DNA from 3 places in the Klebsiella sp. M041 genome. Region 3 is predicted to be linked to each of the others. Evidence: predicted binding sites of a transcription regulator. Region 3 holds the regulator's gene; each other region holds the start of a gene.
The links. Region 3 encodes Fur, which represses iron uptake genes when iron is present. Its sites were predicted from a motif close to ATAATAATGAGAACNACTATCAA; they were not measured.
Positions count from the first base shown of each region.

Region 1 (5,285 bases), on a different contig from region 3:
TACTGGTGGTGTATAACAAAAACTTTCTCCAGGGCGTCCAAAGCGAGTATTCATTATCCTTTGTGCTGTCAGTGTTGATCTCCTTTACTATCTGTTTGTTTTATATGGCAGACACCTATGCCCGCAGCGATCGCAATAAACGCCGCTGGCGTAGTCAGGCGGAAGAAGATCCGCTGACTGGCTTGCCTAACCTGCGCGCGCTGGAGAGCCATTTACAGAGCTGTCCGCAGCAGGTTATCTGCAGCCTGCGTATTCATAATCTCGACTTTCTCAGCAGGCATTATGGCCTGATGATGGGGGTGGACTGTAAACGGCAGATTATTCGGGCGCTGCAACCGCTGCTGGGGGCGGCGGATAAAGTTTTCCAGGTGCCGGGCAGCGAACTGATCCTCGTGCTTGACGGACCGGAGCCTTCATCCCGTTTGCACCATATGGTCGCGGTTCTCAACCACAAAAAATTCAGCTGGCACAATCAGCCGCTGGATCTGGAGTTTGGCGCGGCCTGGGGCCGCGACGACGGTCAGCGCGAGGGCCTTCACCAGATGCTGGGTCAGCTAAGCTGGCTTTCCGAACAGGCGGGCAGCGAACGTCGGGTGCTGGCGCTGGATGAGGAGCAGGAGCTGGTGGTGGATCAAACCACCGAGCAGGTGCGCCTCCTCATGCGCGTCAAGCAGGTGCTCAAAGAGCGGGCGCTCATGCTCTATGCGCAACCGATTCAGAACAGGGAAGGGGAGGGATATCATGAGATCCTCACCCGGATGCGCTGTGGCGATAGCGTCATTATGCCCGATCAGTTTATCCCGTTGATTGTGCAGTTTAACCTCAGCCAACGTTTCGACATGCTGGTGCTGGAGACCTTGTTCAGCGTGCTTCATCAGCACGCTGGCCAGCGATTCTCGGTCAATCTGCTGCCTGCAACCCTGATGCAAAAGGATAGCGCCGCGCAGATTATCGCGCTGTTTCAACGCTATGCGGTCTCACCAGACCTTATCACTATTGAAGTCACTGAAGAGCAGGCCTTTTCCAATGCCGACATCAGCCGGCAAAATCTTGAAGCGCTGCGCGCGTTTGGCTGCGCCATCGCCATTGATGACTTTGGCACCGGATATGCGAACTATGAACGACTGAAGCATCTCCAGGCCGATATCATCAAGATTGACGGCTGCTTCGTCCGCGACATCCTCACTGACCCGCTGGACGCCATTATGGTGAAATCGATTGTCGAGATGGCGCGGGCGAAACAGATGAGCGTGGTGGCGGAATATGTCGAAAGCGAACCGCAAAAAGCGCGCTTGCTGGAGCTGGGGGTGAATTATCTGCAGGGCTACCTGGTGGGCAAGCCTCAGCCGCTGGGCGAATGAAGGGTAAAAAAAAGCCGGGCATCGCCCGGCTCAGATGACAGGCGCCTGTTACAGAACCAGAGCCGCAATAGAAGCAGACAGGACGCTGACCAGCGTGGAGCCGTAAACCAGCTTCAGACCGAAGCGAGAAACCACGTTGCCCTGTTCTTCGTTCAGACCTTTGATCGCCCCGGCGATGATGCCGATAGACGAGAAGTTGGCGAAGGAGACCAGGAAGATAGAGATAATGCCTTCCGCGCGCGGGGAGAGCGTCGAGGCGATTTTCTGCAGATCCATCATGGCGACGAATTCATTGGAGACCAGCTTGGTAGCCATAATACTGCCCACCTGCAGCGCTTCGCTTGCCGGCACGCCCATCACCCAGGCGACCGGGTAGAAGATATAGCCAAGGATCCCCTGGAAGGAGATGCTGTAGCCGAACCAGCCGGTCACAGTGGCGAACAGGGCGTTCAGCGCGGAGATCAGCGCGATGAAGCCGATCAGCATCGCCGCCACGATAATCGCGACTTTAAAGCCCGCCAGAATGTACTCGCCCAGCATCTCGAAGAAGCTTTGACCTTCGTGCAGATTCGACATCTGCAGATTTTCTTCACTCTCTTCCACACGGTACGGGTTAATCAACGACAGAACGATAAAGGTGCTGAACATGTTGAGCACCAGCGCCGCGACGACGTACTTCGGCTGCAGCATGGTCATGTATGCGCCAACGATGGACATCGATACGGTGGACATCGCGGTCGCCGCCATGGTGTACATACGGTTGCGCGACATTTTGCCGAGAATATCTTTATAGGCAATAAAGTTTTCCGACTGGCCGAGGATCAGCGAGCTGACGGCGTTGAAGGACTCCAGCTTGCCCATGCCGTTGATTTTCGACAGCACGGTACCGATGGCGCGAATAACAATCGGCAGGATGCGAATATGCTGCAAAATACCGATCAACGCGGAAATGAAGACGATAGGGCACAGAACCTTAAGGAAGAAGAAGGCCAGACCTTTGTCGTTCATGCTGCCGAACACGAAGTTTGTCCCTTCGTTGGCAAAGCCGAGAAGTTTTTCAAACATCTCGGAGAAGCCTTTCACAAAACCCAGACCAATATCGGAGTTCAGGAAGAACCAGGCCAGCAGGACTTCAATGACAAGCAGTTGAACAACATAACGAATACGGATCTTTTTACGGTCATGACTGACCAACAGGGCCAGTATAGCCACCACAACGATCGCGAGGACAAAATGCAAGACGCGGTCCATAGTTGCTCCAAATATGAGGCAGGTTAAATTTCCGTGCACATTCTATGCAACGGCTTTAAAGAAAACGAGATCAATTGCACACTATTGCAAGGAACTGTGACCAATGGCAAAAATAGTGATCAAACATCCACTTTTGTTATGTTACGTAAAGGTTTTAAAAGTTGCATTCTTGTACTACTCTTAATAGCGGGCGCGATCGGGTTTACTGACGCCCGTTTTTCATTTCCGGCCAGCAATTGTTCCCTCCTATCACAGCAATCATTATCTCCATTCTAAATGAACTTGATAATCATTCGCATTTTGATAGCATGAAACATAGCAAAGGCTATATTTCCAGAGGCAGAAGATGACTAGCAGTCGCGTTGAGAATAGCAGTAGTCGCGCCGCGCGCAAGGTGAAGCTCGCCTTAATGGGGCCAGCTTTCGTCGCTGCCATTGGCTATATCGATCCGGGTAATTTCGCCACGAATATTCAGGCTGGCGCCAGCTTTGGCTATCAGCTGCTGTGGGTGGTGGTATGGGCCAACCTGATGGCAATGCTGATCCAGGTGCTCTCTGCCAAACTCGGCATTGCCACCGGTAAAAACCTGGCCGAGCAGATCCGCGACCATTACCCGCGCCCGGTAGTGTGGTTTTACTGGGTGCAGGCGGAAATCATCGCCATGGCCACCGACCTGGCCGAATTTATCGGCGCTGCGATTGGCTTTAAGCTGGTGCTGGGCGTATCGCTTCTGCAAGGGGCGGTGCTGACCGGGGTGGCGACCTTCCTGATCCTGATGCTGCAGCGGCGCGGACAAAAACCGCTGGAGAAGGTGATTGGCGGCTTGCTGCTGTTTGTTGCCGTCGCCTATGTCGTTGAATTGATCTTTTCCCAGCCCGCGCTGGCTCCCCTGACCAAAGGGCTGGTGATCCCTACGCTGCCCAACGGTGAGGCGGTATTCTTAGCCGCCGGGGTGCTGGGGGCCACCATTATGCCGCACGTGATCTACTTACACTCCTCGCTTACCCAGCACCTGCACGGCGGGACGCGAAAAGAGCGCTATAACGCGACCCGCTGGGATGTGGCGATCGCCATGACCATTGCCGGGTTCGTCAACCTGGCGATGATGGCGACCGCCGCGGCGGCATTCCATTTCAATGGCCATACCGGCGTCGCCGATCTTGATCAGGCTTACAGAACGCTGGAGCCGCTGCTGAGCCATGCGGCGGCGACCATCTTTGGCCTCAGCCTGGTCGCTGCAGGTTTATCATCGACGGTGGTGGGGACTCTCGCAGGTCAGGTGGTCATGCAGGGCTTCATTCGCTTTCATATTCCGCTGTGGTTTCGCCGGGCGGTCACCATGCTGCCGTCGTTTGTCGTCATTCTGCTGGGGCTGGATCCAACGCGCATCCTGGTGATGAGTCAGGTGTTGCTGAGCTTTGGTATTGCGCTTGCCCTGGTACCGCTGCTGATATTTACCAGCAATGCAAGGCTAATGGGAGACCTGGTGAATACCCGCTGGGTGAGAGGCATCGGCTGGGCGATAGTCGCGATTGTGGTGAGCCTGAACGGCTGGTTAATTGTGGGATCGCTGCTCGGGGTGGATTAATGACCTCCTGATGCGGAATAAAGCGAAGGGGAGCCGATGGGCTCCCCTTTTCGTCTGTTAGTGATGGCCATGTCCATGACCGTGACCACGCCCGCCGGGACCACGTCCCCAGCCGCCGCGGCGATCGTCGCGGTCGCTCCAGCCCGCGCGATAGCCGCGCTCCCAGGCTTTATCTCTGCCTTTGTACCAGCCTTTGTGCCAGCCGTTGTCATGACGATGCCAACGGTTATCACGCCATTCATAGTGACGACGCCAGTAATCACGGTCGCGCCAGCTGCCACCGTCCCAGTAGTTACCGTAATTGTCACGATCGCCAATTTGTAATTTTATCGATGGCAACAGGGTGATTTCACCAGCGTTAGCGACTAATGGCGCTGCGGCCAGCAGTACTGCTGCCAGAATCAGTGACCTGAACATACTCTTCTCCTTCACGATCGGGGCCCTAAGCGGCCTGTTAACGTGATATTACGGGCCGGTAAAGACCTATCGCATCGGATGAACTCCGAAAGCACAGAAAAGAGCACTTTTTGCTAAAGTAACATTTGCTTTACAGCGCCAGGATGGCATCAATCGCGGCGCACTCTTCGGCGCTAAAATGACGATGTTTCAGCATTCCGACAGCGTCATCCAGCTGGGCGGTTTTGCTGGCGCCGATCAGCACGGAGGTGACTTTCTCCTCGCGCAGCACCCAGGCCAGCGCCATCTGCGACAGCTTCTGCCCCCGTGCTTCCGCCAGCGTATTCAGCTGACGAATTTTTTCTAATCTGGCGCTGGTCAGCTGCTCCGGCTGCAGAAAACGACTGCTGCTGGCGGCACGTGAGTCTGCCGGAATACCGTTGAGATAGCGGTCGGTGAGCTGTCCGCCGGCCAGCGGTGAAAACGCTATACTTCCCACCCCTTCCGTCTGCAAAAAATCCAGCAGCCCCTCTTCCACGCCGCGTTCAAACATGGAGTAGCGGGGCTGGTGAATGACGCAGGGGGTGCCGAGATCGTTAAGGATCTTCACCGCCTCCCGCGCCTGGGCCAGCGGATAGTTGGAGATGCCGACGTACAGCGCTTTACCCTGGCGGACAAGGTGATCAAGC
Region 1 is NZ_JCAXWU010000001.1:159,052-164,336, forward strand. It holds gene AC6CWS_RS00780 (EAL domain-containing protein) at 1-1,361, shown strand, start outside; gene nupC (nucleoside permease NupC) at 1,410-2,612, opposite strand; gene AC6CWS_RS00790 (Nramp family divalent metal transporter) at 2,959-4,200, shown strand; gene AC6CWS_RS00795 (DUF2502 domain-containing protein) at 4,258-4,617, opposite strand; gene mgrA (L-glyceraldehyde 3-phosphate reductase) at 4,748-5,285, opposite strand, start outside.
Region 1: AC6CWS_RS00790 (Nramp family divalent metal transporter) is a predicted target of Fur. The motif match lies at 2,895-2,917, and genes of this name have one in related genera.

Region 2 (5,285 bases), on a different contig from region 3:
GAGTATCTTGGCCGCAGCGACGATCAGCTGAAGATCCGCGGGCAGCGCATCGAGCTTGGCGAGATTGACCGGGTGATGTCGGCCCTGCCGGACGTGGCGCAGGCGGTGAGTCATGCCTGCGTCTTCAACCAGGCGGCGGCGACCGGCGGCGATGCCCGGCAGCTGGTGGGCTATCTGGTCTCTGACTCCGGCCTGCCGCTGGATACCGCGGCGCTGAAAGCGCGGCTGGCGGAACAGCTGCCGCCGCATATGGTCCCGGTGGTGCTGATGCAGCTCCCCGACCTGCCGCTCAGCGCCAATGGCAAACTGGACCGCAAAGCGCTGCCGCTGCCGACCCTCGGCGGCGAGCGCAGCGGCCGGCCGCCGGAGCCCGGGATGGAAACCGTTGTCGCCGCCGCCTTCAGTCAGCTGCTGGGCTGCGAGGTGAATGATATCGACGCTGATTTCTTCGCCCTCGGCGGCCATTCGCTGCTGGCGATGCGCCTGGCGGCGCAGCTCAGCCGCCAGCTGGCGCGGCAGGTGACCCCGGGGCAGGTGATGGTGGCCTCGACGGTGGGCAAACTGAGCGCGCTGCTGGCCGCCGATCTCAGCGATGAGCAGGCTCAGCGCCTGGGGCTGGATGCGCTTCTGCCGCTGCGCGAGAGCGACGGCCCAACGCTGTTCTGTTTCCATCCGGCCTCCGGCTTCGCCTGGCAGTTCAGCGTGCTCGCGCGCTATCTCAGCCCGCGCTGGTCGATTACCGGTATTCAGTCGCCGCGCCCGCAGGGGCCGATGGCCGGCGCCGCCAGCCTCGACGAGGTGTGTGAGCATCATCTGCAAACGCTGTTGGCGCAGCAGCCGCACGGTCCTTATTATCTGTTCGGCTATTCGCTCGGCGGCACCTTAGCCCAGGGCATTGCCGCCCGCTTGCGCCAGCGCGGCGAAGCGGTGGCCTTCCTCGGCCTGCTGGATACCTGGCCGCCGGAGACGCAAAACTGGGCGGAGAAAGAGGCGAACGGGCTGGATCCGGCGGTGCTGGCGGAAATTGCCCGCGAGCGCGAAGCGTTCCTCGCCGCCCAGCAGGGGCAAGCCTCCGGCGAGCTGTTCAGCGCCATCGAAGGCAACTATGCCGACGCGGTGCGGCTGTTAACCACCGCGCACAGCGCGAAGTTTGACGGTAAGGCGACGCTGTTCGTGGCGGAGAAGACGCGGCAGGCGGGGATGGATCCGCAGGTCGTATGGGGCCCGTGGGTGGGCGAGCTGGAGGTGTTCAGCCAGAACTGCGCCCACGTCGACATTATCTCCCCGCAGGCCTTTGAAGCCATCGGCCCGGTAGTCAGGGAGATTCTGGGATAACGGTTGAGTTCGGGCTACAGCAGGTAGCCCGGCTCAGCGTCGCGCAAGCCGGGGAAAGGGGAAATTACCGGCGGCCCAGCGGCACCACCAGCGGCGTATGCGCCACCGGATCCTCAATGATCGTGCAGCGCAGACCGTAAATCCGTTCAATCAGATCCGCCGTGACGATCTCCTTCGGCGCCCCCTCGGCGACGATCTTACCGTCGCGCAGGGCGATCAGGTGGGTGGCGTAGCGGCAGGCCTGGTTAAGATCGTGCAGCACCGCCGCCAGGGTATAGCCCTTCTCGCGATTCAGCTCGCTCAACAGCTCCAGCAGGTCGATCTGATGGCTGATGTCCAGCCAGGTGGTCGGCTCATCCAGCAGCATAATCGCCGTCTCCTGGGCCAGCACCATCGCAATCCACGCCCGCTGCCGCTGGCCGCCGGAAAGCGTATCGACGCTCTGCAGCGCCAGGTCGCTGATCCCGGTGGCCCGCATCGCATTATTCACCGCCGCTTCATCTTCTTTGCGCCAGCGGGTGAACAGCGGCTGGTGCGGGTAGCGCCCGCGGGCCACCAGCTCCTGCACCGTAATATCGCCAGGGGTGGTGGCATTTTGCGCCAGCAAGCCGATGCGGCGGGCGACCTCTTTACTGGCGTACTGCTGGATCTGCGCGCCGTCGAGCCAGACATGGCCGCTGGCCGGCGTCATCAGACGGCTGAGGGTGCGCAGCAGCGTCGACTTGCCGCAGCCGTTGGGGCCGATAATGGCGGTGAAGTGGCCGTCAGGGATGGTCACGTTCAGCGACTCGGCGATGGTCTTGTTCCCGTAGGCCAGGGTTAACTGCTCGCCGCGCAAACGGGAGGGGACAGCACTCATTTTTTGCGGGACTCCTGAATCAACAATGCAATAAGGTAAATACCGCCGAGGCTGACGGTTAGTACGCCCACCGGCAGCTGCCAGGGCATAAACAGCCGCTGGGCGCCGTAATCGGCCAGCGCCAGCAGCAGCGCGCCGCACAGGGCCGACTGGCTCAATCCCCAGCGGGCCGTGCCGCTCAGGCGGCGGGCGATGTGCGGCGCCACCAGCGCGATAAATGAGATGGGCCCGGCCAGCGCCGTCGAGGCGGCGGTGAGCACCACCGCCACCAGCATCAGCAGCAGGCGCGAACGCTCAACCTGCACGCCCAGCGCGCAGGCGGTATCGTCGCCCATCTCCAGCAGCCGCATCCGACGAACCAGCAGGGCGCTGCCCACCAGCATCAGCAGGATCAGCGGCGCCGACGGCCAGGTTTTACCCCAGGTCAGGCCGTTAAGCGATCCGGCGTTCCACAGGCCCGCAGAAAGGGCGGTCTCCAGCGAGGCGCGCAGCAGCAGCCAGGTGTTGAAGGCTACCAGCATGGCGCGTACGCCGATGCCGATAATAATCAGGCGAAAGGTCTCGATCCCGTTGCGCCAGGCCAGCAGCCAGACCACCAGCGAGGTGAGTACCCCGCCGGCCATCGCCGCCAGGGCAATCGCCGTCAGGTTCTGGCCGAAGAGAACCATCGCCACCAGCACGCCGCTCCAGGCGCCGGTGTTAAAGCCCATCACGTCCGGGCTGCCGAGCGGGTTACGGGTCAGCGACTGGAAAATGGCGCCGCTGACGCCGAGCGCGGCGCCGATGAGCAGCGCCATTAACACCCGCGGCAGCCGCCATTCGTTCACCACCATCGCGACGTTGCGCGGCGCGTCGCCGAACAGGGCGGAGAAGACCTGGTCAATCGTTAGCGGCACCGGGCCTTGCGCCAGCCCGAGCAGGGAAATCAACAGGCTGGCGGCCAACAGCAGCAGACAGCTGGCTATCAGGCGGCGGGACGGGGCAATCACAGGCCACCTCCGCGCGGCTGGCGCCGCACCAGCCAGATCAGCACCGGCGCGCCGAGAAAGGCGCTCACCACCGATACCCGCAGTTCGCCGGGCACCAGCAGGCGGCCAATCACGTCGGCAAACAGCAGCAGGGCCGGGGTGGCCAGCAGGGTGACCGGCAGCGACCAGCGATGATCGGCCCCCACCAGCCAGCGGGCCATATGCGGCATCATCAGGCCGATAAAGGCGATCGGGCCGACCACGGCGGTGGCGCTGCCGCACAGGACGGTAATCACAATCAGGCCGATCAGCTGGGTGCGGGCGACGCGGCTGCCGAGGGCGGTGGCGGTATCGTTGCCGAGGCTCAGGCTGTTAAGCGCCCGGCTCAGCAGCAGGGCGGCGATCCCCGCCATCGCCACCGGCAGCAGGACAATTTTCAGCGTCTGCAGGGTGCGGATATCCAGCGAACCGGCCTGCCAGAAGCGCAGCTGATCGTAGACGTCCGGGTTGAGCAGGGCGATGCCGTTGGACAGCCCCTCCAGTACCGCCGCGAGGGCGACCCCGGCGAGGGTGAGGCGCACCGGGCTCAGCTGGCCGCCGCCCTGGCTGCCGGTGAAGGCCACCAGCAGCGAGGCGCAGAGCGCGCCGCAAAACGCCAGCAGCAGCTGTTCCTGCGGGGAGGTGATCCCGAACAGCGCAGCGCCGAGGACGATGGCGAAGCTGGCGCCGGAGTTGACCCCCAGCAGGCCGGGGTCGGCCAGCGGGTTACGGGTGAGCGTTTGCATCAGCGCGCCGGCGAGGCCGAGGGCGACGCCGGCCAGCAGACCGGCCAGGGTGCGCGGCAGGCGCGCGTCCAGCACGATGGTGCAGTCGGCGCTTTGACAGGTTCCGCTAAAGGCGGTGAATACCGTGCCGATCGGCAACGATTTGGCGCCGATGGTCAGGCTAAGCGCGGCGGCTAAGGCGAGTAACAGCAACAATCCGGGCACGGCGACAGAGCGTACCGCGGTCGTAGAAAACGACATAACTGACATCCCTGATATGATAATGATAGTAATTATCGTTATCGATTTTATTCAGCTATGGTAGCATGACCCACAGTAAAAAGGGTATTAAAAATAACGACAAGGCGCTGTAATGAACCGACAATCCTGGCTGCTCAACCTCAGCCTGCTGAAAACTCACCCGGCGTTTCGCGCCGTTTTTATCGCTCGCTTTATCTCTATTCTGTCGCTTGGCCTGCTGGGCGTGGCCATCCCGGTGCAGATCCAGATGATGACCCATTCGACCTGGCAGGTCGGGTTGTCGGTGACGCTGACTGGCGCGTCGATGTTTATTGGCCTGATGGTGGGGGGGGTACTGGCCGACCGCTATGAGCGCAAACGCCTGATCCTGCTGGCGCGCGGCACCTGCGGCGTGGGCTTTGTCGGCCTGTGTCTGAACGCCCTGCTGCCGGAGCCGTCGCTGGCGGCGATCTACCTGCTGGGGATCTGGGATGGGTTCTTCGCCTCGTTGGGGGTGACCGCGCTGCTGGCGGCGACGCCGGCGCTGGTGGGGCGGGAAAATCTGATGCAGGCCGGGGCCATCACTATGCTCACGGTGCGTCTGGGCTCGGTGATTTCGCCGATGATCGGCGGCCTGCTGCTGGCCTCCGGCGGCGTGGCCTGGAATTTCGGCCTGGCGGCGGCGGGGACCTTTATCACCACCTTAACCCTGCTGCGTCTGCCACAGCTGCCGCCGCCTCCGCAGCCGCGCGAGCATCCGCTGCGTTCCCTGCTGGCGGGGCTGACCTTCCTCTGCCAGAGTCCGCTTATCGGCGGGATTGCGCTGCTCGGCGGCCTGCTGACCATGGCCAGCGCGGTGCGGGTGCTCTATCCGGCGCTGGCCGGGAGCTGGCAGATGTCGGCAGGGCAGATTGGCCTGCTGTACGCCGCGATTCCGCTCGGCGCGGCGCTGGGGGCGTTGACCAGCGGCCAGCTGGCCCAGACCGTGCGGCCGGGTGCGCTGATGCTGGCGACGACGGTGTGCTCCTTTGTCGCCATTGCGCTGTTCAGCCTGATGCCGCACTGGGCGTTGGGCGCGCTGTGCCTGGCGCTGTTTGGCTGGCTGAGCGCTATTAGCTC
Region 2 is NZ_JCAXWU010000005.1:753-6,037, reverse strand. It holds gene entF (enterobactin non-ribosomal peptide synthetase EntF) at 1-1,335, shown strand, start outside; gene fepC (iron-enterobactin ABC transporter ATP-binding protein) at 1,400-2,194, opposite strand; gene fepG (iron-enterobactin ABC transporter permease) at 2,191-3,183, opposite strand; gene fepD (Fe(3+)-siderophore ABC transporter permease) at 3,180-4,187, opposite strand; gene entS (enterobactin transporter EntS) at 4,300-5,285, shown strand, end outside.
Region 2: fepD (Fe(3+)-siderophore ABC transporter permease) is a predicted target of Fur. The motif match lies at 4,204-4,226, and genes of this name have one in related genera.

Region 3 (5,285 bases):
AATTGTTTTCATCTTAATCCAGTGCGATATCTTTTCTGAATACAAATCGTTGGGATTATAAGTACAAATCCCAACCGCGGATAGCGTCAAACCAGGATGGCGGTAAAACTCAGAAAACTTCTGGGTCTTGCAGCCGGATGGCAGAATGTCCAACATAATACCCTAACCCGACGGAGCGAAAAAAAGAACTTTGCCATGAAATTAAATAGCCGAGCGCAATCTGCACAGAATCCGCACAACCACTCCCCGATCGTGCTGGTCCACGGTCTGTTTGGCAGCCTGGACAACCTGGGCATCCTCGCCCGCGACCTGGTCGCCGACCACGATATTCTGCAGGTCGATATGCGCAACCACGGTTTGTCGCCGCGGTCGCCAGAGATGACCTACCCCGCGATGGCGCAGGATCTGCTCGATACGCTCGACGCGCACCAGATTGAGCGCGCCACCTTTATCGGCCATTCGATGGGCGGCAAAGCGGTGATGGCGCTGACCGCCCTGGCGCCGGAGCGCATCAACGGTCTGGTGGCGATCGATATCGCCCCGGTGGATTATCATGTTCGCCGCCATGATGAGATCTTCGCCGCTATCCGCGCCGTCAGCGAATCCGCCGCCAGCACCCGCCAGCAGGCGGCGCAGGTGATGCGCGAACATCTGCAGGAAGAGGGGGTGATTCAGTTCCTGCTGAAATCTTTCGTCGATGGCGACTGGCGCTTCAACGTCCCGGTGCTGTGGGACCAGTACCCGCATATCGTCGGCTGGGAAACCATCCCGGCCTGGCCGCATCCGACGCAGTTTATTCCCGGCGGCAACTCACCCTACGTGACCGACGCCTACCGCGACGCGCTGCTGGCCCAGTTCCCGCAGGCCCGGGCCCACGTCATCGCCGGCGCCGGACACTGGGTCCATGCCGAGAAACCCGAAGCGGTGTTGCGCGCGATCCGCCGCTATCTCACGAGCATTGGCGCCTGATTGGCTAAAATATGCCCGACCGCGCCGCAGAATGCCCGCGGTCGTTGGCGCAGCCGTTCGCCTGATGTATGATGGCGCGCTATCTGCGCCGGCTAGAGCCCGGCAGCTTGTTTCCCCGAAGTCACTCAGAATCATGGCAAAAGAACAAACGGACCGTACGACATTAGATTTGTTCGCAAACGAGCGTCGCCCGGGAAGACCAAAAACCAATCCGCTGTCGCGCGATGAACAACTGCGCATCAACAAACGTAATCAGCTGAAACGCGATAAAGTGCGCGGGCTGAAGCGCGTGGAGCTAAAGCTCAACGCCGACGCGGTCGATGCGCTTAACGAACTGGCGGAAGCGCGTAATATGAGCCGCAGCGATCTCATCGAAGAGATGCTGATGACGCAATTAACCGCCCTGCGCAGCCAGGGAAAAGTCTAACTTTCCGCGAAAAATCCGCATTCATGTAGCAGAGTGTGCAGTCGGGCGTGATTGCTGTTTCCGCGTCCTTGCCTGTTCTGCTATGATTGCCGTTATCTGTGGGCATCGCGTCCCTACCACATCATTTAAGTTTCAAGAGGTTATTTTACTCATGGCAATCATCGGCATCTTTTTTGGCAGCGACACCGGCAACACCGAAAATATTGCAAAAATGATTCAAAAGCAGCTTGGTAAAGATGTTGCTGATGTTCACGACATTGCCAAAAGCAGCAAAGAAGATCTGGAAGCCCACGACATCCTGCTGCTCGGCATCCCGACCTGGTACTACGGTGAAGCCCAGTGTGACTGGGACGACTTCTTCCCGACGCTGGAAGAGATCGACTTTAACGGCAAGCTGGTGGCGCTGTTCGGCTGCGGCGACCAGGAAGACTACGCAGAGTACTTCTGCGATGCGCTGGGCACCATCCGCGACATCATTGAGCCGCGCGGCGCGACCATCGTTGGCCACTGGCCGACTGCCGGCTATCACTTCGAGGCCTCCAAAGGCCTGGCGGATGACGACCACTTCGTCGGCCTCGCCATTGATGAAGACCGTCAGCCGGAACTGACCAACGAGCGCGTTGAGAAGTGGGTGAAGCAGGTGGCTGAAGAGCTGCACCTCGAAGAAATCAAAAACGCCTGATAATTAAGCGGCGCAATCATTGAGTTGCGTCGTATTAATAGACAAAAGCAATCAAACTAATAGCTACAAGTTTTTAACTTTTAATCACATATCTGTACAATGTCCTCTGATTCTACGAGGCACGTGACGCAGTTTGTAGCTGGTGCCTCGTTTTTGACAGCAAACCAGGCCCGATGCTTGCAGTTTTCATTTACCAGTGGCAGTTCTATAATGAGACGCATTACGTCGGGTTAATTTCTGTATGACTTCCGTTGAAGGAAGTAGATCGTTTAGCAACAGGACAGATTCCGCATGACTGACAACAATACCGCATTAAAGAAGGCTGGCCTGAAAGTCACACTTCCTCGACTGAAAATCCTTGAAGTGCTGCAGGAACCGGATAACCATCATGTCAGTGCGGAAGACTTATATAAACGCCTGATCGACATGGGCGAAGAGATTGGTCTGGCGACCGTTTACCGCGTCCTCAACCAGTTTGATGACGCCGGTATCGTGACTCGTCATAATTTTGAAGGCGGTAAATCCGTTTTCGAACTGACCCAGCAGCATCACCACGATCACCTGATCTGCCTCGACTGCGGCAAAGTGATCGAATTCAGTGATGACTCTATCGAAGCGCGCCAGCGTGAAATCGCTTCCCGTCACGGCATCCGCCTGACCAACCACAGTCTGTATCTGTACGGTCACTGTGCGGAAGGTGATTGCCGCGAGGACGAACACGCCCACGACGCGGTGGAAAAGTAATTCCCTGCTTCGCCTGCTCTGAAAAGCCAACCAGCCGGTTGGCTTTTTTATGGGCGCTTCTGCCGCGCTTCCCGCTCACGTCCCGGCGGCGACCCTCGCGAGTCCCCGCTTTGTCCGGAGAGTTGATATGGAACTTCGCCAGCTACGCTATTTTACGCGCATTGTTGAAACCGGCAGCATGGGCCGCGCCGCGCTCGATCTGAATATCGGCGTCTCGGCGCTCAGCCAGCAGATCGCGCGTCTGGAAAATGAGCTGTCCATTCGCCTCCTGCAGCGAACCTCTCGCGGCGTGACGCCCACCAGCGCGGGCCTCGCTTTCTACTCACAGGCGCAGCTGGCGCTGCGTCATGCCGATGATGCCATCCTCGCCGCCCGCGAGGCGCGGCTGTCGGGCCACGTCAGCGTCGGCATGGCCCCCAGCACCGCCTCCGTTCTTGGCGTACCGTTCATCAACGCGATGCGCGAGAGCTACCCCGACGTCCGCCTGCACCTGGTGGAAAGCCTCTCCGGGAATCTGGAGCGGATGATCAACACCCGCCAGCTGGATTTAGCCATCGTCTTCCAGCAGGAGAAGATCCTGCGCTGGAGCGCCAGACCGGTGCTCGAAGAGCGCCTGTTCCTGATCGGCACCCATGCGCTGTTGGCCTCGCTGCCGGATGACCCTGTTTCCCCTGACCAGCTCACCACCCTGCCGCTGATTATGCCAAGCCAGGGCCACGGCCTGCGCGGCAGGCTGGAGGCGGTTTGCCAGCAGCACAGCCTCAGCGTTGAGGTGGTGGCGGACATTGACGGTCTGGCCCTGCTGATGCAGGCCGTGCGCAGCGGACTGGGCGCCACTCTGCAGCCCGGGGCCGCTATTTCCCATCTCGACCATCAGGCGCTGAGGGTGATCGGCATCGCTAATCCGATCCTCAGCCGCCCCAATTTTCTGGTCAGCCTGTCGGATGATGAGCTCACCCCGGCAGGCCTTGCGGCACGGGTCATACTAAGCAAAGTCATGCGCCAGCTGGTGGAGTCCGATCGCTGGCCAGGCGCCACCCTTTACGTTAACTAAACCCCTCTTTAGCGTTACGCCATAGCGCCCCGTCGCCGTTACCGCCTACATTCCCATTACAAATTTAACAAATCATTAAATTGTAAGGGAGCCGATAATGGTGGATGTACTGGTCATTGGCGGCGGCAATGCCGCGCTATGCGCCGCCTTAACCGCCCGGGAAGCCGGCGCCTCGGTGCTGCTGCTGGAGGCGGCGCCGCGGGAGTGGCGAGGCGGCAACTCGCAGCACACGCGTAACCTGCGCTGTATGCACGATGCGCCGCAGGACGTGCTGGTCGACAGCTATCCGGAAGAGGAGTACTGGCAGGATCTGCTGCGCGTCACCGAAGGGAACACCAACGAAGCGCTGGCCCGGCTGGTGATCCGCACCTCGTCACAGTGCCGGGACTGGATGCGTCAGCACGGGGTTAACTTTCAGCCGCCGCTCTCCGGCGCCCTGCACGTGGCCCGCACCAACGCCTTTTTTATGGGCGGCGGCAAAGCGCTGGTCAATGCCTATTACCGCAGCGCAGAGCGGATGGGGGTGCAGATCCGCTACAACACGCCGGTGCAGGCCCTGGAACTGCGCAACGGTGAATTTGTCGCCGCGCTGGCGGGCGAGGAACGGATTGTCGCGAGAAGCTGCGTCCTCGCCGCCGGCGGATTTGAATCCAACCGCGAGTGGCTGCGCGAGGCCTGGGGGCAAAATGACCGCGGCGAATGGCCCGCCGATAACTTTCTCATCCGCGGCACGCGCTTCAACCAGGGGGGGCTGCTCAAGTTTATGATCGACGCCGGGGCCGATATCATCGGCGATCCTTCCCAGTCCCACTGCGTCGCCATTGACGCCCGGGCGCCGCTCTATGACGGCGGGATCTGCACCCGCGTCGACTGCGTTTCGCTGGGGGTGGTGGTCAACCGCGATGCCGTGCGCTTTTATGATGAGGGGGAAGATTTCTGGCCTAAACGCTACGCCATCTGGGGCCGACTGGTCGCCCACCAGCCAGGACAGATCGGCTACTCGATCATCGACAGCAAAGCCATCGGCCACTTTATGCCCCCCGTCTTTCCCGGCGCTCAGGCCAATACCATCGCGGAACTGGCCCGCCAGCTGGGGCTGGACGGCGAACGCTTAGCGCAAACCATCGCCGACTATAATGCCGCCTGCGCGCCGGGCCAGTTCGATCACACCCGCCTGGATAACTGCGCGACCTCTGGCCTCACGCCGGCGAAAACCCACTGGGCGCGCCCCATCGATACGCCGCCTTACTACGGCTACGCCCTGCGTCCGGGGATCACCTTCACCTACCTCGGGCTCTACGTCGACGACACCGCCGCCGTCCATTTCGCCGGTCAACCCAGCCGTAATCTGTTCGTCGCCGGGGAAATGATGGCCGGCAACGTGCTGGGCAAGGGCTACACCGCCGGCG
Region 3 is NZ_JCAXWU010000008.1:179,062-184,346, forward strand. It holds gene seqA (replication initiation negative regulator SeqA) at 1-12, opposite strand, end outside; gene ybfF (esterase) at 196-969, shown strand; gene ybfE (LexA regulated protein) at 1,103-1,396, shown strand; gene fldA (flavodoxin FldA) at 1,548-2,078, shown strand; gene fur (ferric iron uptake transcriptional regulator) at 2,370-2,822, shown strand; gene tcuR (tricarballylate utilization LysR family transcriptional regulator TcuR) at 2,950-3,876, shown strand; gene tcuA (FAD-dependent tricarballylate dehydrogenase TcuA) at 3,974-5,285, shown strand, end outside.